DNA from 4 places in the Clostridium sp. JNZ X4-2 genome. Region 2 is predicted to be linked to each of the others. Evidence: riboswitches for the same ligand, from Rfam matches in the RefSeq annotation. Region 2 holds a riboswitch; each other region holds the start of a gene.
The links. Region 2 has a riboswitch for cobalamin ahead of ACYUJ6_RS04470 (amidase domain-containing protein). Riboswitches for the same ligand answer to the same signal wherever they lie in the genome.
Positions count from the first base shown of each region.

Region 1: another riboswitch for cobalamin. It lies ahead of ACYUJ6_RS11755 (energy-coupling factor ABC transporter permease); the one in region 2 lies ahead of ACYUJ6_RS04470 (amidase domain-containing protein).
Region 3: another riboswitch for cobalamin. It lies ahead of ACYUJ6_RS15170 (cell wall-binding repeat-containing protein); the one in region 2 lies ahead of ACYUJ6_RS04470 (amidase domain-containing protein).
Region 4: another riboswitch for cobalamin. It lies ahead of ACYUJ6_RS12155 (cobyric acid synthase); the one in region 2 lies ahead of ACYUJ6_RS04470 (amidase domain-containing protein).

Region 1 covers NZ_CM142685.1:2,447,792-2,452,851, forward strand. The annotation lists gene ACYUJ6_RS11735 (alpha/beta-type small acid-soluble spore protein) at 73-270, opposite strand; gene ACYUJ6_RS11740 (energy-coupling factor ABC transporter ATP-binding protein) at 448-1,281, opposite strand; gene cbiQ (cobalt ECF transporter T component CbiQ) at 1,296-2,075, opposite strand; gene ACYUJ6_RS11750 (hypothetical protein) at 2,079-2,417, opposite strand; gene ACYUJ6_RS11755 (energy-coupling factor ABC transporter permease) at 2,420-3,088, opposite strand; cobalamin riboswitch at 3,243-3,414, opposite strand; gene ACYUJ6_RS11760 (hypothetical protein) at 3,776-4,228, shown strand; gene ACYUJ6_RS11765 (ferritin-like domain-containing protein) at 4,315-4,743, shown strand; gene ACYUJ6_RS11770 (tryptophan transporter) at 4,798-5,060, opposite strand, start outside.
Region 2 covers NZ_CM142685.1:943,140-951,533, reverse strand. The annotation lists gene ACYUJ6_RS04480 (hypothetical protein) at 1-211, opposite strand, end outside; gene ACYUJ6_RS04475 (hypothetical protein) at 374-700, opposite strand; gene ACYUJ6_RS04470 (amidase domain-containing protein) at 901-1,746, opposite strand; cobalamin riboswitch at 2,240-2,423, opposite strand; gene ACYUJ6_RS04465 (hypothetical protein) at 3,007-3,186, opposite strand; gene ACYUJ6_RS04460 (TIGR04540 family protein) at 3,259-3,525, opposite strand; gene ACYUJ6_RS04455 (GNAT family N-acetyltransferase) at 3,703-4,173, shown strand; gene trpA (tryptophan synthase subunit alpha) at 4,344-5,138, opposite strand; gene trpB (tryptophan synthase subunit beta) at 5,138-6,313, opposite strand; gene ACYUJ6_RS04440 (phosphoribosylanthranilate isomerase) at 6,313-6,945, opposite strand; gene trpC (indole-3-glycerol phosphate synthase TrpC) at 6,966-7,742, opposite strand; gene trpD (anthranilate phosphoribosyltransferase) at 7,775-8,394, opposite strand, start outside.
Region 3 covers NZ_CM142685.1:3,145,965-3,154,358, reverse strand. The annotation lists gene ACYUJ6_RS15180 (ABC transporter permease) at 1-856, shown strand, start outside; gene ACYUJ6_RS15175 (ABC transporter permease) at 861-1,793, shown strand; cobalamin riboswitch at 1,928-2,111, shown strand; gene ACYUJ6_RS15170 (cell wall-binding repeat-containing protein) at 2,253-4,013, shown strand; gene ACYUJ6_RS15165 (Ig-like domain-containing protein) at 4,037-5,608, shown strand; gene ACYUJ6_RS15160 (energy-coupling factor transporter transmembrane component T) at 5,684-6,592, shown strand; gene ACYUJ6_RS15155 (ABC transporter ATP-binding protein) at 6,573-8,207, shown strand; gene ACYUJ6_RS15150 (ECF transporter S component) at 8,204-8,394, shown strand, end outside.
Region 4 covers NZ_CM142685.1:2,525,279-2,533,672, forward strand. The annotation lists gene cbiB (adenosylcobinamide-phosphate synthase CbiB) at 1-249, opposite strand, end outside; gene ACYUJ6_RS12155 (cobyric acid synthase) at 322-1,839, opposite strand; cobalamin riboswitch at 1,977-2,151, opposite strand; gene ACYUJ6_RS12160 (energy-coupling factor ABC transporter ATP-binding protein) at 2,264-2,989, opposite strand; gene ACYUJ6_RS12165 (energy-coupling factor transporter transmembrane component T family protein) at 2,986-3,792, opposite strand; gene ACYUJ6_RS12170 (NUDIX domain-containing protein) at 3,889-4,443, opposite strand; gene pdxR (MocR-like pyridoxine biosynthesis transcription factor PdxR) at 4,443-5,888, opposite strand; gene ACYUJ6_RS12180 (D-alanine--D-alanine ligase) at 6,119-7,042, shown strand; gene ACYUJ6_RS12185 (diguanylate cyclase) at 7,327-8,193, opposite strand; gene ACYUJ6_RS12190 (hypothetical protein) at 8,190-8,394, opposite strand, start outside.

The sequences.
Region 1 (5,060 bases), 1.5 Mb from region 2:
TAATTATATTCTTATTGTCTATATTAGTCAAGTAACTATTCATACTTTTTTCATTTATTTTAATTAATATGGTTACTTTAATCCCTGCTCATAAGCCTCTATCATCTTTTTTACCATCTGTCCCCCTATTGAGCCTGCTTCCCTTGATGTAATATCACCATTATATCCATCTTTTAGATTCACTCCTACTTCTCTAGCTGCTTCCATCTTAAATCTATTAAGACCTTCCTTTGCCTCTGGAACTAAAGTTCTATTTCCATTACCTGTCATGATGAATTCCTCCTTCACATTCTCATAGATTTTTTTATTGAAGTATTTTATTTAATTGTGTATCTAGAGTTTATGTAATTTAAAGTTTTATAAACTATTAAATTCATGACAGATATGAAAAAATCACTGAAATCTTATTAAAAAATTCCAGTGATTCTACTTTTATATCTTTTCATGTCAATTTCTATTTTGATTTTCTAAAACACTTTTGGCCTGACCAATGGTAAGAGGTAATGTATCTGCATTTATTGCTCCATCTCTATCCAGAATTTCAACCAAATGAGCTACTCTTGGAAGTCTTAAATCAATTTTTCGAATAAACTCTTTTTGATTAAACACTTCCTGAGTTGTGCCTCCCCTTACAATTTTTCCTTTATCCAAAAGATAAACCGTATCAGCTAAAAGAGGAACTGTATCCACATCATGGGTGGCAAAGATCAAAGTAATTCCAAGTTTTTTATTTATTATGTCAAGAAGTTTGATTAACTTATATACTCCCCTGGGATCAAGAGCTGCTGTGGGTTCATCCAGAACCATTACCTTAGGCTTCATGGCAAGGACACTTGCAAGTGCTATTCTTTTTTTTTGCCCTCCACTTAAATTATGGGGACTTTTATCATCATAACCTGTCATTCCAACCACCTTTAATGACCATGCTATTGTATCTTCCAATTCCTGCCCTCTCATACCCATGTTCAAAAGCCCATAGGCAATTTCCTGTCGAACTGTAGAATTAAAAAGCTGATCATCAGAGTCTTGAAATACCATGCCTACCATACGTCTTATTTCAACTAAATTTTTTTTGCATACCTGAAGTCCATTTATTGTAATAGTACCTGATTTAGGCTTTAAGATTCCATTAAACAGATGAAAAAGAGTGGATTTACCTGCACCATTGGGACCAAGTATTGCTACCTTTTCCCCGCTTTTTATTTTCATGTTAACATCTTTAAGTGCCAGGCTTCCATCACCATAAGCATAGCTGACTTTATCCACATCAATAAGTTCCATATATTATTCTCCTTTTAAATCAATATATTTGCAATAATTAAAGCTGCCAATAAAACTGCTCCTAATATTCCAAAGCGAAAATCCTTGGCTGGAATGGAGTATGTGAAAAACTTAGCTTGTTTACTCTCTTCGTTATATCCTCTTGAAAGCATGGCATTGTAAACCCTCACACTGCGATCCAAAGATTCTATTATGACATAAACTGCTATTTTTCCCGCATCTTCAGCACGGCGCATCCAACTGGAATTATCTCCCATACGGCTCAATTGGGCATGTCTCATACTTTTTCCCGTATCCTCAATTATAAATATATATCTGTACATCATATCCGCTAAATCTATTATAATTGATGGTACCTTAAATATTCTCAGGGTTTCAAGTATTTCAATCATGGGTGTGCAAAAGGACAGTATACATGCCAGACTAACTGCTGCCATTATCCTGAGCATCAACAAAATTCCAAGTATAAGACCTTCTCTGTAAATATTAAAGCGATATCCAAAAAGGGGAATATAGGTTAATACCTGCTGTCCATTGGTAAATAACATACTGGCAAACACAAGCCATGCTATACTAAAGGGCATAAGCATCCTTTTTATAAGTCTTTTCCAGGGCATATTCAAAGTATAATATCCAATTATAGAAAGTGCCCACAGAGAAACTACTAAGTACCAATGGGAAAGAAAAGTTACAATTATAATTGCACTTAAAAACAAAACTGTTTTTACCCTTCCATCCAAACGGTGTAAAAAACTTTTATTACCAGATATCCTGCCAAATGAAGATAGTTCCATAATTTATTCTTCCTTTAACGATTTTTTATTTTTAGCTGATTCTCCAAACAATTTTTCCCAATGATGTCCCACTATTAAGCCTGCAAAAAAATTTGCTACAGAAAAGGCTCCTACCTGTGCATCACCAGGTAATTCAACAAAAGGCTTGTGATTATTGGATGCCATGGTATTCACCTTGTCATCTGTACCTCCGGCTTCCATTTTATGATTGACCATATATTTTGAAGCCCCAAATATAAAAATAAACAGGATTATCATTACTGTCAACATAATTCTAGTAAATTTATCTAAAAATTTAATGCTTGTACCTTTTCCATTTTTTATATTACCACTTGATTCCATAATTATTTTGCCTCCTCTTTCCTAAGTACACCTGGCAGCAAATCTGGACGTCTTTTTATCATGACCTGAAGAACCAATGCTGTAAATACACCTTCTGCTATAGCTAAAGGCAGCTGAGTAGGACCATAACCTAAAAAGAATATCATCCACTGCTTCATCAAAGGAACATGTCCATGTAAACTTATGGCCAATTCAAGGGCAGCTACCAGATATGTAACTATATCACCTACAAAACCTGCCACTCCTGCGGCCAGCCAAATAGGACTTTTAAAATACCTTAATATTTTCCAACATAAATATCCTAAAATCCCCGCGGCTATACCCATGGAAAAAGTGTTTGCACCAATGGTGGTTATGCCTCCATGTCCTAAAAATATGGCCTGAAAAAACAATACAATAGCTGAAATAACACCAGTTGCAAAAGGTCCTACTATAATAGCTGCCAGTGCAGTACCGCAGGGATGAGAGCAGGAGCCAGTTACAGGAACGGGAATATGCATGCATGATATAACAAATACTGCTACGCCTACCATTGCCAAAAAAGGTTTATAATATAAGTTCTCTTTAACCCTTTTTTTTATCTCCTTAACACCTGGTATCATAAATACAGCACTTATAGCATACCATGTTCCCCAAGCCTGTGGTGATAAAATACCATCTTCAATATGCATTTCTTATTACCTCCAATTTTATATTTAAAAATCCATTTTAATTCTAAATAAAAATTTAACCCCTTAGCTTAAAAGCGCTGAGGGGTTAAAATTTATAAAAAACAATATAAATTCCTATATTACAGTCACCTCCCTATCACTCGTAGAGCTTAATGGTTCCCAAATAATATAGGCAGGTCTTCTGACTTGGAATCATCATCCTTATAACCTTCCCAGTTTCCCAGTGGTATATCTATAAGGACTCCTCTTTTACAGCGGCGGGACCGTGCAGACTTCTCATCTAACTTCCCTTTTAAGTAAAATACACCTATATATTTTAATATTATTTTTGCTATGTTTACTTTTTTTAATACTTAAAAATCATTACATGTAATAATTAAGTTAAGTTTCTCACAAACTTTTAAAGCTGTCAAGTGAAATTAAAAAAAATTAATTCAGAGCAAGCTGCATGTTCTAAATATTTTTTTACTTCATCATAAAATAACTTTTGATTACCTTTTAGTGCAATCACATAGTCAGATATTTTTTGAAAAAGTTGATTTTATCACTTGCAAAATTTTCTATTTATTTACTCATACGTCTGCCATGAAAACTGTACTTAAAGTTTTAATTACTTACCAAAAACGCTTTACAAATTAATAGTAAATATTATATAATTATTATTATAAACTTCTGGGGGGTAATAAATTGGAAACAGAAATAAATTTTAATTCTCTCATAACATCAGTGGGAAATTGTTGTTTAGGAAAAGAAATTTGTGGGGACCACTGTGATAAATCAAATTGTCTAATAGGATATTGTAAAAAAAACTTACTTGACTGTCTTAAATCTGGTCAGCAATTTTTAGATGAAGAGATAGATGAAATCCCACTATTTGATACAAAAGTCTTTGATAAATCCTCTGTTATAGATACAATTGGCCTTATATTAAATCAATGTAAAAGCTGTAATGCTTATCATGACGAGGACTGTATAATAAATATTTTGAGAAGTGCATGTGAAGTAATTTTATTTGGGAACCCAAAAGATTATAAAGGCAGTGTGCTCTTATATCTGGCTGATATAAAAAATGACAATTCGGAAACAGCAGATAAAATTCATGAAGCCTACATACTTAACAAAAAATCATCTCAAAATTAATTATATGTAGTTTATGTATAACCAGCCATGGCGAGGGGCTTACAATACCTTGTACATAGATATTAAGGAAAGAAGGTTATTATAATATGGAAAATGTAAAATTAACTTATGAAACAACCTTGGGAGATACAGAAGGCACTGACGTTGAAAGATTAGTAAAACAGACATTTAAGGGTGAAACAAAAGAAGCTGGTCTATATACTGCTATAGCACGTCAAGCTCAAAGACAGGGATATGGAGACATTGCAGAAATACTAAAAGTTCTTGCAAAAGAGGAAATAGAACATGCTGCTACATGTGCTGAGTTAAACAATATGATAACGGGGGATTGCTTCCAGGATATAAGACAGATGCTGGAAGGAGAAATTTTTGCAAATAAGTCAAAACGTGAAGATGCACTTCACTCAGAAAAATTAAAAATTGATTCTGCAAGAGAGTTTTTTAACTCAGCTTCTAAAGATGAAGGCCGTCATGCCAGAATACTTGAAGGAATACTAAAAAAATATAATAAATAACTTAAAAAAATCAAGGGAGATAAAATAAAATCACGCCCTTGATTTTTTAACAATTTATATTTGTTTTACTGCCCCTCTTTTTACTGCTATATTTATTATATTAAATAAGACTGCACCCACTATGGTGTTTACAACAGCTGCTGGTAACACTACAGTTAAAAATAATGCCGTAAAGCTAGTGCCAAGTCCTACTGTAAGCAAAACTACAGTTAAAAATGCAGTACCGCTTACTATTGTTCCAATTGCCGTAGTCAATACAATATTTATCTGATTATTCACTTTGTCCCTAAAAGGTTTTACCAAAATAAACATTACAT
Region 2 (8,394 bases):
TCATAGCATTTTCTTTATCAAGAATGCTCTTATCCATATTATATTGACCTTTATTAACCTTCACAGTTCCTTTAAATGCTCCCACTGGATATCCGCTTGCAAATATATGTGTCCTAATGGATATCGACGGTGTAGCATGGCTTATAATAAATCCTGCAGCAATTATTAAAAAAGACAGCAGAATTATGATAACCTTCCTTGAAAATCTCATTTTCTTTCTCCTCCAACAACCTTAAATTCAATTTATGTAATTAATTTATTGTAAATTACAATTTAAAATTATACATTGACGATCATATAATATTTTAAAACTGGATCTATACCAAAACAAAAAGCAGTGTAATAAGTTAAATATAAAAATTTTTCTTTATGATTAACCTTCCCCATAGTTTTCAGTAAAATATAAAGGTCCTATTTTTTTGACTTTATAATTACCTATTGGATTTTTTGTTGCCCTATCATATAAATTATAACCTTGAATATAGTAAATCATAGCATTTTCTTTATGAAGGGCATTTTTATCCGCGTTATATAGACCTTTATGAACATGTAAAGTTACTTTAAATGCTCCAACTGGATATCCACTTGCAAATATATGTGTCCTAATGGATATCGACGGTGTAGCATGGCTTATAATAAATCCTGCAGTAATTATTAAAAAAAACAGCAGAATTATGATAACCTTTCTTGAAAATCTCATTTTCTTTCTCCTCCAACAACCTTAAATTCAATTTATGTAATTAATTTATTGTAAATTACAATTTAAAATTATACATTGACGATCATATAATATTTTAAAACTGGATCTATACCAAAACAAAAAGCAGTGTAATAAGTTAAATATAAAAATCAAACTTTATCTTTTCTTTATTACATTGCTTTTTAATTAAATATATTTAACTAATGCCAAAATTTTAGAGTTCTCATATTGGTATAGTCACCTTCCGCATAGGCATCATACAGAGGATAATCTAATCTTTGTTTAGAATGTCCACAGAAAAACCATTTCACTCCCTGTAAATTGCCAGTTAAGATTACCGAATGTGACCACTCACCTATACCGGGATTATAAAACTGAACAATATCACCAACTCTCGCTCCATCAGTCCAAGAGCTTTCAGAAGTGTATCCATTTGAAACCATATAATCACGAAAAGCAACTACATTAATCCACGGTGCTGAATATGCATACCAATAACTACTGGCTGGGACTCCACCTGCGTAAGCACATTGAGATACAAAATCCGTACAATCTTCAATCTTGTCAACATAATATTGAGAACCTGGATACTGAGAATAGTTTGGTGATAATGCATACCTCTCTGCATAAGATACGGCACTGCCAGCATTATAACCAGGATAACTGTTTAAACGAATATTAGAATTATCATCTTTAGAATTAATTTGGGTAAAGTATTCGTAATATTTGTCAATATTATTTGACTTATCATCTATGACTTTTATTTTTGAATCAATTGCACTATCATAATAAGGAAAATAAGTGTCTTCTGACTTTAATGACTCTTTATCATTTAATTGTTGTTTCACAGATACATCAGTATCTTCATCCAGATCTAATTTTTTGGTTATATAATATTTGCCATCTTCATATTTAACTTCAAATCTATACTTTTCACCCTTTGATTTTGATACTTTTTCTGCTCCATACAACTTGAATTCCACATCATAAAGTACATCTACTGCATAAGTATCAATGGCCGTTTGAGCTACTCTAGTTATAGTCACATTAGACTTATAGTTATCAATTTTACCGTCAAATTTTTTAAACCATTCTACATCAAATTTACTTTGTTTATTAAGCAGTTCTAATAACTCCGGGTCTTTGACAATATTACTATAATCTTTAGCTTTACCATTTTTTAAGACATCAGAACTTAAAGATAATACTTCATTAATAGAGCTGCTGATTGCAGATTTGTCAACTTGAGTTAAACTAGCATCTTGAGCATTTGCCGCATTTGAATTTACGGGACTTGCAGAAGCTGTAGGACCAAAAGATAAACTAGCCCCTACTAATGAAATGCATAAAACAAGTGTTGATATTTTTTTCTTATCATTTTTATCCCCCTTAAATTAAAAATAATATATTCTGTTTCAATCCACTTTCCAATGTAAAATTTTAAAACAAAAAGATCCTCACTTCGAGGATCCTGGTTTTAACATATAAATTATTACAGAATAAAGAAATATTAAAATTAATTACTATCTTTCCCCCGAAAGAATTATAAAATATCAGGCAGGTTTCCTGGCTTGGATTCATTTTACTTCCCGGTCTTCCCGGTAAAAATACCAGTGACCAATGGGGTTTCATCCTCCATACAGTAACGGTGGGGCTGCAATGTTTCTCATTTTCCCTTTTAACTACTAAAATAAATTGTAGCACCTAATACTAAATTACTATGATATTATATTAATATACTATAATACTAAGTTTTATAAAAAAATACAATTTAGTATTATATAAGAATAAATAACAATATGTCTATCTATTTCCCTTTATAATATATATGTTATATTATTTACCAATTAAGATCAATACATTAATAGATAAAATTATAAAAAATATAGATAATATTTCATTATCTATATACTGCCATGTTACTCTAATACTCATCAAAAATATCTTTAGTTTCCTGTATTCTCTTTATACTTAAAGATATATAAAATTCAGCATATAGATGGTCAACAAATTTAGTAAACTGCTTTTTAAATGATTCTTTGACATCAATATCTATAGAATCTCAAAACAATTTATCATACATTAATTAGACACTTTTAATATATAAAAGGTTACACTTAATGCCAATTATTAAGTTAAAAAAGTTCTAAATAAAAAAATAAATTATCATACTCTACGATAATTTATTTTAAAATTGAGTTTATTTTTTTAAAAATGTGCTATAATATAGTTAAAAGAAGCCATTGCGGTTTTTTATAGTTTTTTAAATTTTAGTTAAAAAATGCACTTATCGGACTGGGTGCATTTTAATTTTTTGAGTTTTTATCTTCGGCAGTTATAGAAATTTCATTTTGAGTTAACTTACCAATTGAAGATTTACCCTTGATTACTAACCTATCTTTTAAATATGTTCCTACAATCACCATAGCTGTTAAGCATAATGATGTAATACATATAGATATTACTATAATCACAGTATCACTCATATTGCCACCTCCCCTGCTGTCAATTAACCGCAATGACTCCTTTGTGAGAAATAAAACCTGGAAGGTGGCTAACTAAAAATCTTTTATTTTCTCGTAAATATTATACCATATTAAAGCATAATTATATAAAATTTGAGTACCTTGAAGCCATCTTTTTACAAGATCTGTACGCTTTTTTCCTATTATCTTTGTTACAGTAGATTTGAACTTATCTCCCTTAAATAGCTTAATTTCTTCATATCTTGACCAATAAATAATATAGCCTTTTGCTTCATCTTCTTTTAAGCTTCTTGACCAATAGCCAGAGAAGAAATCAGGCAATTGATTATAATATACCATCCCAGCTCAGAAAAGAATTTAAGATTTTAATGACATCATAGTTGATTTTGTGAAAAATAATAGCAATAGTAATTATGCGATATTGAAAGAATCCCTAACTTTGGAGTGTCCACTTTTTCGAGAAAAGCTCAGTTCTCCGTATAGTTTATGTATTGGCCATATAAAAGAGAGAAAGAGGTGAAATGTAAAAATATAATGATTGAAAAAATTAACAATAAATATGCAATTCAACTTATAGAAATATTAAATACTGATGATATATTACGAGATAAGTTAGGCTCAAAAAAATATATAATATCAAAAGATGAATTTGTCGAACATAATAATAAATGGATTGAAGACACAAACTCAGAAATATTTGCTATTACTTTAAATGATAATGCAATTGGTATGATATCATTAAGCTATCAAATTGCAGAAGAAAAAAAAGCACAAGTTGGTTATTGGATTGGAAGTGAATATTGGGGAAAAGGATATACAAGTCAAGCTTTTTCACAAATATTGTGCTACGCTAAAAAAAAGGGAATAAGATATTTAAATGCTAGAATCATAAAAGATAATTTAGCTTCTAAAAAAATTTGGCAAAAATATGATGCAAAAATAAAATTAGCAAAGGATAAAAAAATTTGCGCATCTATTATATTATAGAAACTATATTGGATTTTTCTTATACTTCTCTAAAGCAGTGTTAAAGCATATTGAAGAATTAATATCTGTTTTTTTCATTTACAGTTATAAAAACATAAGGCTTCCTATGGTAAAATAAAAATCATAGGAAGTCTTTTTATTCGGGAGATTCCTTCAGCCACCGAATCAAATCACTGTTTCAAGCCATTTTTTAATTCTCCAATAAATGCTTTCACACTATCCAGTATATCCTCTTTGTTTTTGCCTTCTGCTATCCTGTCAATCAATGCACTGCCTACAATTATCCCTTCACAATATGGTTTGAATTTTGCTGCCATAGCTGCTGAGGATATTCCAAATCCAAGTGCCTTGGGTATATCAGTATAGCTTGAAACAATTTTCATGTATTCTTTTATATCAGTATTTATAGCATTCCTTGCACCTGTAACTCCGTTTACGGAAACGCAGTATACAAACCCTCTTCCTCCCCTTACTATTTTTTCTATTCTTTCCTTTGATGTAGGCGCTACCAGTGGAATAAGATACACTCCATATTTCTTCCCAATTATTATAATGTCTTTTCTCTCCTCTATGGGAAGATCCGGTATTATAAGGCCGTCTATACCACAGCTGCTGCATTCTTTTATAAACTTCTCCATTCCATATTTGAATATGGAACTATAATAGACAAGATATACCAATGGTACCTGTGTCTTTTTCCTTATTTTTTCTACTGTATTCATTATTTTAAATATCTTGACTCCATTTTTAAGTGCCCTGTTTGAAGATTCCTGTATAGTAACACCATCTGCCAGCGGATCCGAGTAAGGCACTCCAAGTTCTATTATATCCGCCCCTGCCTTTTCCATGGCAAGTACAATTTCTACGGTAGTTTCCAAGTCCGGATCACCTGCTGTTATAAAAGGTATCAATGCCTTTTCCCCTTTTTCCTTTAATTGTTCAAATTTCAAATCTATCCTGTTCATTATAATTCCACCCCCATTATAGCTGCTATAGTATTTATATCCTTGTCTCCTCTTCCTGACAAATTTACGATGATTATTTTGTCTTTGTCCAGTTTTGGAGCCAATTTCCTGGTATAGGCCACTGCATGGGCACTTTCGAGAGCTGGAATTATTCCCTCCAGCTTTGACAAATAGATAAATGCCTCCACTGCCTCTTTATCTGTAGCAGATTCATAAGTGGCTCTTTTTACATCATTGTAATAAGCGTGTTCAGGTCCCACTCCAGGATAATCAAGTCCTGCTGATATGGAGTAAGCAGGAAGTATTTGTCCATCTTCATCCTGCAGTACATAGGTCATCATTCCATGAATTACCCCCACAGATCCCTTTTCTATAGTAGCTGCATGCTCCTTTGTATCAATGCCTTTTCCTGCAGCTTCCACTCCAACCAGCTTTACGGAATCATCTTCTACGAAAGGATAAAAAATACCCATGGAATTACTCCCTCCGCCTACACAAGCTATAATATAGTCGGGAAGCCTTCCTTCCTTCTCCAAAATCTGCCTTCTGGCTTCATCTCCAATAACTCTTTGAAAATCCCTCACCATTGTGGGATATGGATGAGGACCCATTACAGAGCCTATTACATAAAAAGTATCTTCTATATTGGAGACCCAGTTTCTCATAGCCTCATTTACTGCGTCTTTTAGTGTCCCTGTTCCTGTAGTTACAGAAGTGACTTTGGCCCCCAGTATTTTCATCTTGAATACATTGAGAGCCTGCCTTCTTATATCCTCTTCACCCATGAATATCTCACATTTCATGCCGAATATGGCAGCAACTGTTGCAGTTGCCACTCCATGCTGTCCTGCACCTGTTTCAGCTATTACTCTTTTTTTGCCCATTCTCCTGGCAAGAAGTACCTGTCCCAAAGCATTGTTTATTTTATGTGCTCCAGTATGATTTAAATCTTCTCTTTTAAGATATATCTTGGCACCCCCAAGATTTTTTGTCATATTTTCAGCAAAATACAGTGGATTTTCTCTTCCCACATATTCCTTGAGATAATATTTATATTCCTCCATAAACTTTTCATCTTTTATGGCCTCATTAAATTCCCTGTCCAATTCTATAACTGCATTCATTATAGTTTCGGGTACATACTGTCCTCCGAACTTTCCAAATCTTCCATCCATCATAAACTCCTCACTTTTCCTATAAATTTTTTCATCTTTTCAAAGTTCTTTATTCCATTGTCCTCAACACCACCTGATACATCCACCACATCAGGTTTTACAATTTTTATGGCCCGGGCAATATTTTCCGGATTCAGCCCTCCTGCCAGAACAAGTTTTTTGTCTATATCCAAATCCTTTAACACATTCCAGTTGAAACTTATGCCAGTGCCTCCACTTTTACCTTTTACACTGCTGTCCAGCAGCACAGCTTTAATACCTAACTTACATGTGCTGCGTATTCTCTGTTGAATATCCCTTTTGGACACCTGATTTACCTCTACATGAACTGCTTTCCAGATATTAAAATGACTTAAACTATTCAAATATTCTTCATCTTCAGCTCCATGTAACTGAACTGCATCCAGCTTCAAATGCCTGGCTGTATCAATTACTTCGCCCACATCGTTGTCTTTGAAAACCCCCACCCTTTTAATTCTGCTGTCCAAGTTTTTAATAAGATCTCCTGCCTCATCAGGGATTACCTTTCTTTTACTTTTACAGAACACAAAACCTGCATAGTCCGGAAGCAATTTATTTAAAAATTCTATATCCTCACTTCTTCTTATTCCACACACTTTTACTAAAGTCACAGAGCACCTCCTCTAACATTTCATGCTTTTACACTTTTTACAAATCCATTTAACATGGACACATTTGTTATATTTCTCATAAATGTTTCTCCTATTAGAACTGCATTTACACCAAGGCTTTCCAGATATTTTACATCTTCCGTATTTTTTATTGCACTTTCAGATACCACAGTAATCTCCTCAGGCACATTTTTTATAAGCTTTTCCGTATTTTTTAAATTCTCTGTAAAATCCTTTAGGTTTCTATTATTTATGCCTATAACATCACATCCAGCTTCCAGGGCAATCTCAAGTTCCTCCCTATTATGCACTTCCACCAGACATTGAAGCTCAATTTTTTTTGCCTGATCATAATATTGCTTCAATTTATTCTTTAAAACAGCAGTTATAAGCAGCACAGCATCTGCACCTATGGCTTTTGACTGATATATCTGGTATGGATCAACTATAAAATCCTTTCTCAAAACAGGTTTTGAATTTACTTTTTTAACTTCCTTTATATATGAATCCCTTCCTTTGAAAAAATTTTTTTCAGTAAGCACAGATACCGCATCTACATTCATATTTTCATATATTCCTGCTATTTTTACAGCATCAAAATCTTCTAATATAGTTCCTCTTGAAGGGGATGCTTTTTTTATTTCTGCAATAATTGATATTTTCTTTTTATCAAGTGATTTTTTAAAATCTCTTGTAACTCCATCTCTGCAGCTTTCCATAAGCTTTTCTAAAGGTATGTCACTCTTTTCCAACTGAATCTGAGATATCTTTTTTGCCACTATATCCTCCAGTATCATTTATCTTCCATCTCCCCCATACAATTTTATTTTTAGTTAGTGCTCCTGCTGTAATCTACAAGTTCTTTCATCTTTTTATAAGCTTTTTTTGAGTCTATAATTTCTTTTGCCATATCTATTCCCTCTGCCATGCTTTCGCAGGCCTTTCCCACATAAAGGGCCGCACCGCTGTTTATAAGCACAATATCCCTTTTAGGTCCCTTACTGCCTTGAAGAATTTCAAGTATGGACTGTGCATTTTCATAAGCTGTACCACCTGCTATGTCAGAAATACTAGAAAAACTCATTTCAAAGTCTTCTGGATTTATTTTATAATCCGATATTTCTCCATTTTTAAGTTCACTTACATAAGTTTGGGATGTGGTGCTTATCTCATCAAGCCCATCTTCTCCACAAACCACCATGGCTCTTTCACATCCTAAATTCATAAGCACTTCTGCCACCACATGCGTAAGACTTTTATCATATATTCCAAGTACCTGTCCTTTTACAAAGGCGGGATTTGTAAGCGGACCCAGCAGGTTGAACACTGTCCTTGTACCCAGTTCCCTCCTGGGACCGGCTACATTTTTCATGGCACTGTGATATCTCTGTGCAAATAAAAATGCCATTCCCTTTTCATCAATGCATTTTTTGGCGTCTTCCGGTTTTA
Region 3 (8,394 bases), 1.4 Mb from region 2:
CATTCCGCTTATGCTCACTTCCCTTGGAGTTTCACTGGCATTTCGCATGAAGCTCTGGAATATAGGAGGAGAAGGTCAATTTTTTATGGGAGCTTTTGGGGCTTCCTGGGCTGCGCTTAAGTTTCCGGAACTTCCCATTGGAGAACTTTTAATGCTTATGTTTGTATGTGGTTTTATATCAGGGGGAATATGGGCTCTGATAGCGGCAGTTCCAAAAGCATTTTTAAATATAAATGAAACTATAAGCACACTTCTTTTAAATTATATAGCTATTTTGTGGGTTCAGTATCTGGTATTTGGCCCCTGGAAGGATCCTGAAGGTAAAAATTTTCCTGTAACTGCAACTTTTTCACAAAATGCCACTTTGCCCTCTTTTGGAAATACAGATATAAATGCAGGGCTTTTTATTGCATTTATAATTGCAATGCTGATGTTTTTGATTCTCAAGTATTCCAAATGGGGATATGAAATAAAAGTCAGCGGAAATAATAAAAATACGGCGATTTATGCAGGCATGAATTATATAAAGAATATACTGATTGTCATGTTTATAAGCGGTGGAATAGCCGGAATAGCTGGTATGGTAGAGATATCAGGCGTAATTCACAGGCTTCAGCAGGATATATCTCCAGGATATGGATATACGGCCATTATAATAGCCCTTTTGGCAAGGCTGAATCCATTTTGTATAATAATTGTTTCATTTTTTATGGGGGGACTTTTTGTAGGAGGATATAATCTGCAGACATCGGGTTTTTCGCTGAGCACAGTTTTGATGTTTCAGGGTTCTATACTGCTTTTTGTACTTGGCAGTGAAATATTGCTTAAGTATAAACTGGTGAGGAGGGGAGAGTGATCATATGAACAGTACCTTTATGATTTCAGTGATTGCGGCGGGCATTGTTGCAGGAACCCCGCTGTTATATGCATGCCTTGGTGAAATCCTATCTGAAAAGTCGGGAATTATGAATCTGGGAGTGGAAGGTATGATGCTTGTAGGAGCTGTAGTGGGATTTGCAGTGAGTATTCATACTCAAAATAAGTGGATGGGTTTTATGGCAGGCTGCAGTGCTGGTGCAATCCTGGCATTTTTTCATGGTATCCTTACCATAAAATTGAAGGCCAATCAGGTGGCAAGCGGTGTGGCTCTTACTATATTTGGTACAGGGCTTAGTGCATATTTGGGGAAATCTTATATTGGGGTGCTTCCCTCTGTGTCATTTAAGGAAATAAGTATACCATTTTTAAATGAAACACCTGTAATAGGAAAAATTTTTTTTAAAAATGATGCCCTGGTATATCTGAGTTTTATACTGGTTTTTGTAATGTGGTTTGTACTGTATAAGACGAAAGCAGGACTTATAGTGAGAACTGTTGGTGAAAATCCATCTGCCGCAGATGCAGCCGGCATAAATATTTTTCTTGTAAGATATACATGTGTAATTTTAGGAGGCATGTTGTCGGGAGCTGCAGGAGCATATATATCACTTGCATATTCTCCTTCCTGGAGTGAAAATATGACCGCAGGCAGGGGATGGATTGCAGTAGCTCTTGTAATATTTGCAATGTGGAATCCCATTCGGGGTATGATAGGAGCATATATTTTTGGAATTATAAATTCCCTTGGACTTCATCTTCAAGCTTTCGGCTTTGCTGTTCCTGTATATATACTTCAGATGCTTCCTTATATTTTGACTTTTGCAGTCCTTATTTTTACTACCAGAGAAACAAGAACAAGACGTTCCGTCATGCCTCAGGCACTTGGAATGCCATATTCCAGGGAGGAAAGATAATTATAAGGGCGTGGCAGTTTATTCATTGGGTAAACTTACCATAGTGTTTTTACTCGGTATCCTGTTTAATATGTATTGACTGGATAAAATTTATATCATATACTTAACAATAAGGTAATAAATTGTTTGTAAAAATTTAATATTTGTTGTTAGGTGCTGTTGTTTTAACAGTTAAAAGGAAAAGTTGAAGAAGTACTGCAGCCCCGCCGCTACTGTATGGAGGATGAAACCTTGTTTATATCACTGGTAATGTATCTGGGAAGATAAGGGAGTAGGATGAATCTGAGCCAGGAAGCCTGCCTGACATTTTTGTTAATTCTTTCGGAGGGAAAGATATTATATATTTTATTAAAGTTATGTGCTTTATTGGTAAGATATATGTGAACATTTATGCTGGAATGTAAATAATGGAGACCCTTGGAGGTCTCTTTATTATTGATCATAAGGAGGAATTATGATATGCAACATATGAAGAAAATCATAAGCAGAATTGTCATGTTTTTGTTTGTAATTGGCATTGCTTTATCCAGTTCCGCTGGAAATGTATTTGCGGATTCAAACAGTACCGGCGGCATGACTACCACTGCAAATGAAAACAGACTTTCAGGAAATGACAGAATTGAAACATCTTTAAAAATAAGTCAGGATGGGTGGAAATATGGTGCAAATACTGCGGTTATAGCCCAGGGTTATGGCTATGCAGATGCCCTTTGTGCAGCACCTCTTGCAAAAAAATACAATGCGCCTATAATACTTTCCAGGCAGGATTCACTGAGTGATGAAACTATAAGTGAACTCAAAAGGCTTAAGGTGGACAAGGTATTTGTGGTTGGAGGGACAAGTTCCCTTTCTGACAATGTGGAGTCACAGTTGAAAAACATTGGTGTCAGCAGTGTGAAAAGACTTGGCGGAGCAGACAGATATGAAACTTCTGTAAAAATAGCCGAAGAACTGGGAGATGCTGATAATATTGTAGTGACATCCGGAAGTGGTTATGCGGACAGTCTTTCAATAGCATCCATAGCTGCAAAAAAGGGAATGCCCATATTACTGTCTCAAAGTAATGAACTTCCCCAGATAGTGAAAAATTACTTGAAAAACCGGGATATAGCAAAAACTTACATAGTAGGCGGTACAGCGGTTATAGCCGGCAGTCTGGAATCATCTCTTCCAAATGCCATAAGACTTGGAGGTACCACCAGGTTTGATACAAATTTGGCTGTACTTGAAAATTTCAAAGACGACCTTAATTTTGACAATGTGTACATAGCCAGTGGAGACGGCCCCAATGGGGATGAGTTTGCAGACGCCCTTTCCGGATCGGCTCTTGCGTCCACAAAATCTGCACCTATGGTTTTGGTTTACAAAACCCTGAGTACAAAAACCGCAGATTTCCTGAAATCAAATATGTCCAGCAAAACCATGCTTACAGCATTGGGAGGTGCGCTGGTGGTACCGGCTGTAATCGTGGATGATCTGGTTCATTATTTTAACGGTGAGGCTACCAGCGGAGGCATAGGAGATGATACCAAACCCGGTACAGGGGGAGGCGGAAATTCAGGAACCTTTACGTTGGAAATTACTAAGGATAATAATGAAACTGTTTTAAAAAAGCAGGTGTTAAATATAGATGGCAGTAAAACTGCTTTTGATTATTTAAAATCTATGGTGGACAGTGTAGAAGTGAAAAGTGGATATATAAATTCTATTTCTGTAAATGGACAGAGCTATGTGAATAAGTCTGCTCCCGATTTGTCCCATGGTACCAGCTGGTTTATATATGTAAATGAAGGCTTTGCCACTGTAGGTTCCCAGTCTATAAAGCCACAATCTGGAGATGTCATAAGGTTTGATTATCATAATTGGACTTATGAAAATCCTGGCGGAACTGGAGGAGGGTCCGGTGGCTCTGGTGGAAATAATAATCCTCCTAAACAGGATACCCAGTTGACAACGCTGAATGGAGCTGAGGGGCTTAATCTTGTGATCACGGAAAAAGTGGATGGAACTATAAATATACAGGCTAATAGCAGGTATTTAAGCGATTGTATAATCATCAGGCTTTATGATGATAAAGGTAACTTAAAATATATAAATGAATCTTCAGGTGGGAAGATGGATATAGATACTACTTTAGATCCTGGTAATTATACAGGAACTATAAAGGCATCTTCCAGCATGGATAATAAGATTGATATAGAAACATTTAGTGTATCTTGATTTTGGTATAAGGGGTGAATGTGATGAAAAATTTTAATAGAAAATTTCTATCTTTTATAGTATCTGCATTTATGGTAATAGGTGTTGCAGGAAGTACTACAAGTACTGTATTTGCAGATGAGGGACAAACTACCGGACAGACAGATTATATGGATTCTGTAAATGAACTTATAGATAATATAAGTGCTACGGTGAATGATGAAAATAACAATGGCTGGATAGCTGTGGACAGGGCAATTGCAAATCTGGCACTGTACAAGGCTGACAAAGATACAGTATCGAATTATGTAGATAATCTTAAAGAAGCCTTGAAAACTCCAACGATTGGAACATATGAAAAAGGCGTACTTGGATTATTGGCAGAAGGGAAAGATCCTACCAATTTTGAGGGCGTAAATCTTGTAGAAAATATATATAACTGTGATGAGCAGACTATGAAAAATGGAGGAATGAATATTTATTTATATGCTCTTTTAGCTTTAGACGCGGCAAATTTTTATGTACCTCAAAATGCTGTTTGGACGAGAGAAAAACTAATTGATGCTATATTGAGTGATTCCAGCAGGCAAAATGGTGCCTGGTACTCTAATGTTAACCAGTGGACTCCAGGTGCAGAAGAAAAATATGTTATGGATCCAGATACCACAGCTGTGGCACTTTCAGCTCTTGCACCTTATTATTATAAGAATAGTGAAGTGAAATCTGCAGTAGACAGTGCAGTACAGAAACTTTCCGATGAACAAAATGAAGACGGGGGATTTACATCTTGTTATGGCGGGGAAAACTCCAATAGCACAGAAATGGTCATAATTGGTCTTTGTGACAATGGAATAAATCCTACTACAGATAGCAGGTTTATAAAAAATGAGAATCCTATAGATGCTCTTTTAAGATATGCCGTTAGCGATAAATCAGGATTTGGCTATACAGATAGTAATAGTGTAAATGTATATGCCACAAACCAGGGACTGGAAGCATTAGTATCCTATAAACTTTTAACTGAAGGAAAAGGATCTGTATACAAGGGATTTTATGTTCCTGCAACTAGCATAACTTTAAATGAAAGTGAAGATAAATTAGTAAAGGGTGGAAGTGTACAGCTTACAGCATCTTCATTACCTGGTGATGATAAAATTTCATGGAGCAGTTCTGATAATAATGTAGCTACAGTTGATTCTAATGGTAAGGTTACTGCAGTTGGAGAAGGACAGGCCACTATAACAGCTGCTGCTACAGATAATTCCGGCGTAGAAGATACATGTGAAATTACTGTAGTCAAGGAAATAGTTCACATAGAAAATTTAACTGAAAACACCAGCTTTTCTTTGGGAAATGATGCAGACATAAAAATAAAAGCTGAAAATGTATCTTCTCAGGATCAGCCGGTTACACTGATGGTAGCTCTGTATGATGATAATAATAAAGGTAAATTTATCAATCATGTGAGTGTAAGTCAGTCTATAAAAGATGCTGAATCATCTACAATAGATGCATCTATGCAGATTCCATCTACGGGAAAATATACATTAAAAGCCTTTGTTTTGGATGACAAGGATAATCCACTTTCTGATACTATAGAAATACCTATAAACTGATATTTTGGGGAATACTTAAAGAATGGCTGCTGGATTACAGCCATTCTTTAAACAGCTTAAAGGAAGTGAAAATCCATGACTTATAAAAATAGAGAAAATTCCAGATACTTCATTGATTTTAAACAGTACCATGTGCTTACAGCTTCTCTGGTTTTTATCTCCATGATGATGATAATATTTTCAAATGACAATCCGGTAGTACTTGCATCTGTATATGTATTTGTTATATCCATGATATTATTCTGCAATGAAAAACATAAATTTAAAGTGGCACTCTATTATTTTGTACCCATTGCCTTTTTTATAATTCTATTAAATGTGCTCTTTGTGAGTTCAGGAAGAACGACACTATTCTATCTGTTTCATAAAAGATTCACACTGGAGGCCTTTGTATATGCAGTGGTGATGTGCTTTAAGTTCCTGGCGGTTATATATCTGTTTTTGATATTGGAACTGATGATTGACTCCGACAGGGCCGTTTCCTATTTTTCCTCCATAATGCCAAAGTCAACCCTTATGCTGATGATAAGTTTCAAGCTTATACCCAGCATGAAGGATAGATTTAAAAATTTAAAAGAAATATATGAAATAAGAGGTGTGGTATTTCACAGGAAAAAAGCCAGGGAAAAAGCTGCAAGTTATATTCCGGTGATGTCAATATTGCTGGAGGATTCCATGGAAGGTTCCTTTAACATAGGAGAAGCGGCTTATGTCAGGGGATTTTTAAGTGGAAACAGAAGCGTTTATGAAAGGCAGAAATTTAAAAGCAGGGACTGGCAGGTAATAATTTTAAACATAACTCTCATTGTATTTTATGGAATAGCACAGTTTAAAGGATGGGCAAAATTTGATATATACAATGGTGTAACCATTGTGAACTTCATAAATATTGGTATAGCTGTTATTTTTGCTTTTATAGTGGCTATTTCACTAACAGTAATATTAAATGGCGAGGAGAGGGAATATGGCATATATAGAGATTGAAAATTTGAATTTTACTTATCCTATGGAAAAGGAAAGGTCTTTGAAAGATATAAATCTATCCCTTGAGAAAAATGATTTTCTGTTAATAGCGGGGAGATCCGGATCCGGCAAATCAACTCTTGCCAGGGCAATAGTGGGGACAGTTCCCAATTTTTACGGTGGAACTATAGGCGGAGAAATAAAAATAGACGGCAGATTTTTAAAGGATATGGATCATAAAGAAAGAGCCCAGAAGGTGACTATGGTATTTCAGGATCCGGAAAAGCAGCTCATGATGAATAAAGTTCACAGGGAAATAGCCTTTGGCCTGGAGAATATAGGAGTGGATGAAAGGATAATAAAGAGAAGGGTTTATGAGGCACTTCAATTTTCAGGAATACTTCATCTGGCTGACAGGGATATAACTTCCCTGTCGGGTGGGGAGAAACAAAAGGTGGCAGTAGCCTCTGCACTTGTATATATGCCTAACTGCATAATTCTGGATGAACCCACTTCACAGCTGGATCCTTCTTCTGCAGAGGAAATGCTCAATATAACAAAAAAAATAAATGAGGAACTTGGTATAACCATAATAGTAATAGAACAGAGGGTGAACAGGTGGTTTGATACTGTAGATTCCATAGCCACTATGAATGATGGTACTTTGGAATTATTTGAAGATAAGAGTGATTTCTATTACAATTGTAATAACAGACAGTTTATGTTTATGCCTGATTATCTAAAGTTTTTCAAAAAGATGAACTTTGATAGTATGCCAAGGGATTTTAAAGATGCCAGAGTCAAGATTTTAAACAGTTCTCTCAGTATCAAACCAGAAAATGAAGTCGCTGCCACTGAAGATCAGAACAATGTGAAAGAAGTGCTTTCTGTAAAGAAATTGAACTGTAAATACAGTTCAAAGCAAATTTTAAAAAATATAAATTTTACTGTAAGAGATGGTGAATTTATTGCCATAATGGGAGCTAACGGTGCAGGAAAAAGCACTCTTTTGAAAACTATATTGGGACTTAAGGAGTATGAAGGCACAATAAAGCTCTATGGAAAAGATACTTCGAAAATGGATATAAAACAGATAGCCAGACACATAGGCTATGTATCTCAAAATCCCAATGATTATCTGTCCAAGGACAGTGTTTATGAGGAAGTCAGATTTACTATGGACAATTATGGAATATACGATGGAAAAGTAGTGGAGAATATTCTAAAAGAACTTGAAATATATGATTTAAAAGATAAAAATCCAAGGGATTTAAGCGGAGGTCAGCGTCAGAGGGTGGCTATAGCATCCATACTTGTTCTGCAGCCGGATATGATTTTCTTGGATGAACCCACGAGAGGCCTTGAAAGCGGGCTTAAGTATAAATTGGGAAAATTGCTTCAGAAACTCAATAAAAAGGGTACTTCCATTATTCTTGTAACTCATGATACGGATTTTGCCAGTAATTTTTGCAAAAGGTATATGGTCATGTTCAACGGCAGTATTGTAGCAGACGGCGGCAAAAAGCAGGTACTGGGGGACGGAATATTTTATACCACTTCCATGAATAAACTGCTGAGAGACAAGGACAGCAGTATATTCACACTGGAAGAAGCCATTGGAAGGTGTTCAATATGAAGAAATTAATTATTGCTGTTACTTCTGCTATAATTATAGTGCTCATGGTACTTACAGTTAAAAGCAATTTTCAGACGGGAATTTCACTTATATGTACTATAGGAGTTTTTGCAATACTTTTTATGAGTTATTTTTATTTTGAAAAGAGTCACTCAGGCACGAAGGAAATTGCAATTATAGCTACATT
Region 4 (8,394 bases), 1.6 Mb from region 2:
TATTTGATATAAAATCACATGTTTCCTTAAAAATACAAGTACTGTAAAAGGTATAAAAAAACTTACTGTTCCTACTATTACAACTATTAAACCTCCAAAAGCTTTCAAGGTATTGTCCTTTTTACAAAGTTTTCTGCCTTTCTTCTCCAAATAGGATATAAGTTTTCCTATATATATAACAGGGTGGGGAAACCAATGCGGATCCCCAATTATCCAATCTATTATAACTGCTGCAAAAAGGTCTATGATATTCATATATACAAAGGAAATGGACAAATTACCCCCCCTATTCTCACATTATTATAGTAATATATCAATTTTTTATCTTTTAATACCCATAATTTTATATATTTTACCCACATCAATGTTCTCCCTGACTATATGGGCTAGCTTATCTATCTCTTTTTCTCTAAGATCCTCATAGATGGTTGATTTTTTATAGCTCAATCCTTTATTTTCTCTTATCCTGTTTGCAATGTATTCTCTAAAATCAACGGCATCAAAGATACCATGTATATAGGTTCCAAATACATTGTGTTTTGCATTTAAAGCTCCATCTTCTATATTGACCTTCTTCTTATTTTTTTCTGTCAATTTAAACAGTGGTTTTGCATCTGCGCCATATTTACATATTCCCATATGGATTTCATATCCATATACATCCAATTTTCTTTTTTCTAAAGTTCCATCATTTTTTGTCATGGGAAAATCCACATTACTTCTAGCCTTTATTCTAGTAGTGACTTTTTCCCTTTCAAACACAGTCTCTATATCTAAAAGTCCCATTCCCTCTACTTCTCCTACATCCGTCTCTGTTTTATAAGGATCCTTTATTGACTTTCCAAGCATTTGATAACCACCGCATACTCCTATTATAATTCCGCTATTACTGTATTTTTTAATGCAGGCTTCAAGTCCGCATTGTCTTATTTTTATTAAATCCTCTATGGTGTTTTTACTTCCTGGAATTATGAGTAGATCGGGATTGCCGAATTCCTCTTCAGAATTTATAAATCTTACAGAAATATCCCCTTCACTTTTTAGTGCGTCTAAATCCGTAAAGTTGGATATATGAGGTAATTTTATTACAGCTATATCTATAGGAGCTGTAACCTTTTTGTTGAATTCCACAGCTCCATCTTCATCTTCCAATGCCAGATTAAAATAAGGTATAACTCCTATGCAAGGCACTTTAATAACATCCTCCAGCATTTTAAGACCGGGCTTTAATATGTCTACATCTCCTCTGAATTTATTTATTATTGTACCTTTTACCCTGGTTTTTTCTTCCTCCGTAAAAAATAACATAGTTCCTGCAAGAGAAGCAAATACTCCACCTTTATCTATATCACCTGCTAAAACCACTGGTGCATCTACTAATTCTGCCATACCCATATTTACAATATCTCTATCCCTCAAGTTTATTTCTGCAGGGCTTCCGGCACCTTCCATAACTATTATTTCAAAACTTTTTTCCATCTTTTTAAAATGACTTCTAAGCATATCTCTAAATTCCAATTTCATATTGTGATATTCCATGGCTGTACTATTTCCATATACCTTGCCATTTACTATTATCTGGCACTTTTTATCTGATGTTGGCTTTAACAATATGGGATTCATATATGCCTCCGGCTGCAGCCCAGCTGCATAAGCCTGAAGTACCTGAGCACGTCCCATTTCTTTGCCATCCAGTGTTATATATGAATTCAATGACATATTTTGAGATTTAAACGGACATACTGAATATCCATCTTGTTTAAATATTCTGCAGAGAGCAGAAACAATTATACTTTTACCAACAGAAGAACCTGTTCCTTGAATCATAATCTTTGCCATAATGGTTACTCCCCCTTAATCTTCTTAAGTATAATAAAAACAACGAAAGGCAATGAGCCTCTAGAGCTCATTGCCTTTAACATAAAAACCCAGCTTGTGCTGAGAAATCAATCATACTAAAAGTTTCTTCCCCTCCGAAAGCAAAAATAAATTAGGCAGGTTTCCTGACTTATGATAAAATACTTGCCTTTATCCTCTTATTATAAAATAATAAGATAAAACTCATTATCAAATACAGTAGCGGGGGCTGCTGCGGATTTTAACCGCATTCCCTTTTCACCTATATAAGGCACCTAAAATTTCTATTTAATTATAGTCTAAGTTTATTATAATCTGGCGTTCATGTCAACCAGCAGACATGAACTAGTTTTTACCACTTAAACAAAAACACTTCTTATTTACAAACTCCACCTGAACCTGAAAATCACTTGATATTATATTTTATTAAAAAATCATTGTCCTCAATCACTTTATTGTAAATATCGTCTCTTATTAAACAATGATCTTCCGAAAATACCAGCACACGTTTGAAAAGTCCTTTTGTATATTCAAAATCATGGGTAGAACATATTATAGTTTTTCCAGCTTTATTTAACTCTATAAATAAATTATTTAAAAACTTTTTGCCTTTCGGATCTATTCCACTCATAGGTTCGTCTAAAACCAATACTTCCGGATTAAGAGCAAGCACAGAAGCTATTGCAACTCTCTTTTTCTCCCCTCCGCTTATATTGTATGGCTCCTTATTTTGAAGATCCTTTACATTTAAAAGATTTAAACAATCCTCCACCCTTTTTTTTACTTCTGCTTCGTCCATGCCCATTTGTCTTGGACCAAAGGCCACCTCTTCATAGACATTGGAACAAAAAAGCTGTGCATCTGAATTTTGAAAAACGAACCCCATTTTTTTATGGAATTTCTTTGAAAAACTGCCTTGCTCCAATTTATCACTAGATATTTCTAAATTATCAAAATAGTATCTCCCTTCTGTAGGAAATATCATTCCGTTCAATAATTTCAAAAAAGTTGATTTTCCACTGCCATTTGCTCCTATAAGTGCCACTGAATCCCCTTGTGCTATTTTAACATTTATATTCTTCAGCACTTCTTCGTCTTTATACTTAAAAAATACTTTCCTAAATTCTATCATTTTAACCCCATCCCAGTTATGTAAAAATACATAATTATAATAAAAATATTTACTATTAAATATAAAAAATCAGTAACCTTAAACTTAAACTTTGCATGGGAGATATATTCCCCTGTAAATCCTCTACATTCCATAGCATAATACATCTCATCTCCCATTTCTTTAGACTTTAAAAACAAACTTCCCATGAGTTTTGAAATAGAAGAATACTTATTGTTATTTTTCCCCACAGACCTAAGCTTGAGAGAATAGAACATATCTAGTGCAAATTCTCCTAAAATATAAATATATCTTAAAGTTATATCAAATACTAAAATAAAAATATCCGGCACAAAAAACTTCTTTAATGCCTTTATTATATCATGCCAGCTGGTAGTGTAGGATAAAGTATTTATGGAGATTATGGTTCCAACCACTTTCAATATAAGCAGTATGCTGTTTCTTGTATTCCCCATAACTATAGACGGTATTAGCATTATAACAGTAAACAATGGTACAGCTGTACTTAGAATCAATATTTTTTTTATTTCCCCTATATCCAAAAGACTCAATACCAGCAAAAAATATACATCCACCAGAAATACATAGTGAAAGCTTTTGGATAGAGATAAAAATATTATATTTAAAATAGTAAAAAACAATTTCACCGTGGGGTTCAAATTGTATATAAAATTATTTCCCATTCTATTATTTCTTTTAATAAGAGACAGAAGATGTAATATAGAAAAAATACTTTTATCTATAAATTTATCTTTATCTTCTGTGGGAATATAGTCATCTTTTTTTAAAAGCCAGTCTTCCATAAATTACACCCTCAATTTTAAATTATAATATGCTCACGATAAAAATATATCATAATTATAAGTATATTTCAAACAAACTTCCAGCTTATGTTTTTATTACATATCATCCATAGCAAAAAAGGCATACCAGGGACCAATACCCAAAGCAGTTCCATTTGCCTGCTCCTTAATAAAAAAGCCCTTCATTTCTTCCCTTTTCAAGGCAATCACCTGTATATCCTCTGCTGCTTCCAGCTGCTGCTTGGGTTTTTTATTTTCTTCCAGGTTTTCATCCACTTCCACCTTAGCCACCCTTACTTTATCAGTTAACAGTGCTGCATTTGAATACAGTGAAGGTCCCACTGATTTTACTTTTCCTATATATCCGGTTTCTTCCTTTAGCTCTCTCAGCGCATTTTCCGGCAGGCTGCCACTTTCTACAAGTCCTGCAGGGTATCCAATAACATAATTATCTATGGCAGGTCTATATTGTTTTATAAGTATGTATCTATCAGATGGTATCATTTTAGCTATTATCACAACTGTATTTATAGTATTAGTTCTCTCTATACTTTCCCATTTCAGCTGTTCATGTTTTTTCCCCAGATAAGTTATCTCTTCTAATTTAATCCAATTTCCTCTATACACCGTTTTCTGTGATATTTTTTTCATTATGCTCCCCCCATTTTTTCAATTTCTTCTCCAATTATCTTAAAGCCTTTCCTGATATTCTTTTTACTGACTCTTGAAAATCCAAGTCTTAAAGTATCCTTCCCGCTGTCATCTACATAAAACACATCTCCAGGTGTAAATATTACCCTCCTATCGCAGCATTTCTGTAAAAGCTTTCTGGAATCTATATTTTTTAATTTTATAAATATGTGCAGCCCCCCCTCTCCAAGTATTTCTCTGCTTGGTATATACTGTCTTGCACACTCTAATGCAAATTCATATTTTTCTCTATATACCCTCCTTGCCTTTTTAATGTATTTATCAAAGTTCCCATTTTCAAGATAGTCATAAAAAACTGCCTGATCCAGGGATGATGTATGAATATTTCTTGATCTCTTGGCACTTTCCAAATATCCTGTAAGTATTTTATCTGATAATATCCAGCCTATTCTTATTCCCGGAAATAATATCTTTGAGAAACTTCCTATATATACAACACTGTTGCCTTTTCCGCTAAAAGCAGCTATAGGTGACACATGGGTACCTGAATACCTTAACTCTTCATTAAAACCATCTTCAATTATTGGTACATTATAATTCTTAAGTATATTGTACAGACCCACTCTTTTTTCCGGAGACATCACAATTCCTGTAGGATTGTGATAAGAAGGTATAAAATAGGAAATTTTAAATTTTTCTCTTTCCAGCCTTTCCTTAAGATCATCTAAATTTATACCCTCTTTTCCAACTTGAACTCCCTTTATATTTAGTCCATGCAGTTTCATAATTTTAATTGCAGTATTATGGGTAGGATTTTCGCACAATATATTATCCCCCCTATTTGTAAGACAAGATAGAACTAAATCAAATCCCTCTGTAAATCCATTTGTTATGAGTATATCTTTTCCCTCTATGTCAACTCCCTTATTCTCCATATACTTAAGCAGATATTCTATGAGGGATTTATATCCCTGGGCATACCCATAATTCAATATTTTTTCCCCTTCTATAGATATGCGGTTCAAAAATGCTTTTTTAAATTCCTCTATATTAAAAAGTTTTTCATCTGGAGCTATGCTCTTGAAAGATATCATTCCCTTCTGCCATTTTGTTTCATGTTTAATTATATCCAATTCTTCTGACAGTTTCCCATAGTTGTTTATTTTATCTTTCCAATTTATATTCCATTTTCCCTGAAGATCTACTTTTACATTTGAAACAAAAGTGCCTTTTCCCTTTTTTATATAAACAAATCCTTCATCCTGCAAAAATTCATAAGCATATAACACTGTATTTCTGCTTACATTTAGCATGACAGCCATTTCTCTGGAAGATGGAAGTTTTTCATCTCTCCTTAGCAGTCCTTTCAATATCATATTCCTAATATAATCTTTTAATTGTATATATACAAACTTATTCTTTGTTATTTTCATATCAGAAAACATAATAAATTTCACCTCAATTATATTTTACACAATTAGATAAATAAATAAAGAATAATATCCACTGTCTGAGTTTGGGAAAATTTTTCAAGCACTGATTACAAAACCACAATTCAAGTAAAATAACCTCAGTGTGGTTCTTTATTTTATATGGCAAATGTATAGAATAAATATTAAGAATAATATTTTTAAAAACCAAATCAGTAAAAGAATAATTTTGTGGAGGAATTAATATGAAAATAGGAGTTATAATGGGTGGAATATCTTCAGAAAGAGAAGTTTCATTAAACTCAGGTAAAGAAATAGTCAATTATTTAGATAAAAATAAGTATGAGGTTAAACCTATTGTTATAGACAAGAAAAGTGATGTTTTTGAAAAAGCAGCAGATATAGATTTTGCCTTCATTGCACTTCATGGAAAGTTTGGAGAAGACGGCATAATTCAATCTGTATTTGAAACCATGGATATTCCTTATTCCGGCTGTGGTCCTTTAACCAGCGGCATCTGCATGGATAAAGATATAAGCAAGAAAATATTTAAATCTGTGGGAATTAATACTGCAAAGTGGATATGTATTAATTCAGTGGAAGAAATAAATTATAAATACTTAGATGAAATAGGTTATCCTGTAGTTGTAAAACCTAATTGCGGCGGTTCAAGCGTTGCCACTAATATAGTAACTGAAAAAAATCAAGTGGAAGATGCCGTGAAGCTTGCTCTCAATTATGATAGAGAAATCATAATTGAAAAATATATAAAGGGAGACGAAGTTACCTGCTGTATATTAAATGGAAAAGCTCTTCCTCTAATTTCAATAAAACCTAAAGCTGACTTTTTTGATTATAATTCAAAATATGCAGATGGCGGCTCCGATGAAATAATAGTAGAACTGGAAAAATCTCTTCAAAATGAAATAGAGAGGATATGCATTAAATGCTGGAAAGTTTTAAAATGCAGCAGTTATGTACGAGTGGATATGATAATAAAGGATAATATTCCATATGTACTGGAATTAAACACCCTTCCGGGATTAACCAAAAACAGTCTTTTCCCTAAGAGTGCCCGGGCTGTAAATATGGGATTTACAGAATTATTGGATAATATAATCCAATATTCTCTTGATTCCACATCTGCAGTATCTTCAATTAATAGCTAGTCAATTGTGTATATGCTTTTCCATAAATGAATTTTAAGGTGCGGTAGAACTTTCTCATAAAATGCTTTTCTCACATGATACCTTAGAAAAACTTACCCAGAGACACAGCATTGCTTATCATCCCTTACTTTACAAAGTTAAGATATTAGCAATAGCGGCCGTGGGATAAAAAGTTAAAAGCTTTTTCAAATCCTTATTTTCAAACGGCTTTTAACTTTTTTTAATATAAGAATTACTCATCTATAAAATTATTTCTTTATATGGAAGTTTAAGTCTATAAAAAATCAAGCTTTCATTTTATCCTTATTATCCGCTACAAACAGATGGCTGCTAGTACTTTTTGCCTTAGTAGAGGCAAGGCTTGCATTATTAACTAATTTATTTATAGAATCAAATATATCATTTTCATCATTGAAATCATCTACTTTATATTCTGTCATTCCTATAGATACTGAAACTAAAATCTCATCTGGAAAATTATATTTTCTTATTAATTTTATTAATTTTTTCGCAAATACTTCACTTTCATTTAGACAATAAGATGTTAATATGGCAAATTCATCACCAGCATACCTACAAAGACAAATATCATCAGATGTAATATTTTCTTTTAAAATAGAAGCTACCAATTTTAATATTTTATCCCCATTTACATGTCCATATTTTTTATTTATAAATCCAAAATTATCTAAGTCTATAAATATAATTGAAACTTGCTTACCTTTTTTTATAAACTTGTATGCATTATAAAATATATAATCATTTTTATAAAGTCCTGTAAGCAAATCAACATGTCTTCCCAATTCAATTTTTAAAACTGTTTTCGTAACAAACCCTACAACTATATTTTTTTCTTTTACCAACACAACTTCTAAATCTTTATTTAAATTAAATATATCCATAACTTCCCATAAATATGTATTTTCATTTGCATATGCATATTTATCAGACATGACATCTGCAATTATTCTATTTGGATGGGCTGTAATCAATTCTTTTTCTGTAACTACACCTACTAATTCATTAAATTCATAGACTACAAAACATTTAATATTATTTTCATAAAAATGACGCTGAATGGAATTGACTCCAGAAAACATATCAACCTTCACAAAATTTTTATTCATCATACTTAAAATATTTTGTATCATAAACTTATAGATTTACTAACATGCAATGTTATATTAACCTGTGCTTTTATAATCATTGTTTCGTCAGCAATTTTGCCTCCTTCCTCCATAATTATATCAATTAGCTTATTCACAGGGATTAAATTCATTAAGGATTTTTTAAGTACAACTGCTTCTACGTTTTCATGCTCTATTTTAATAACTTCATATTGATCCGGTGAA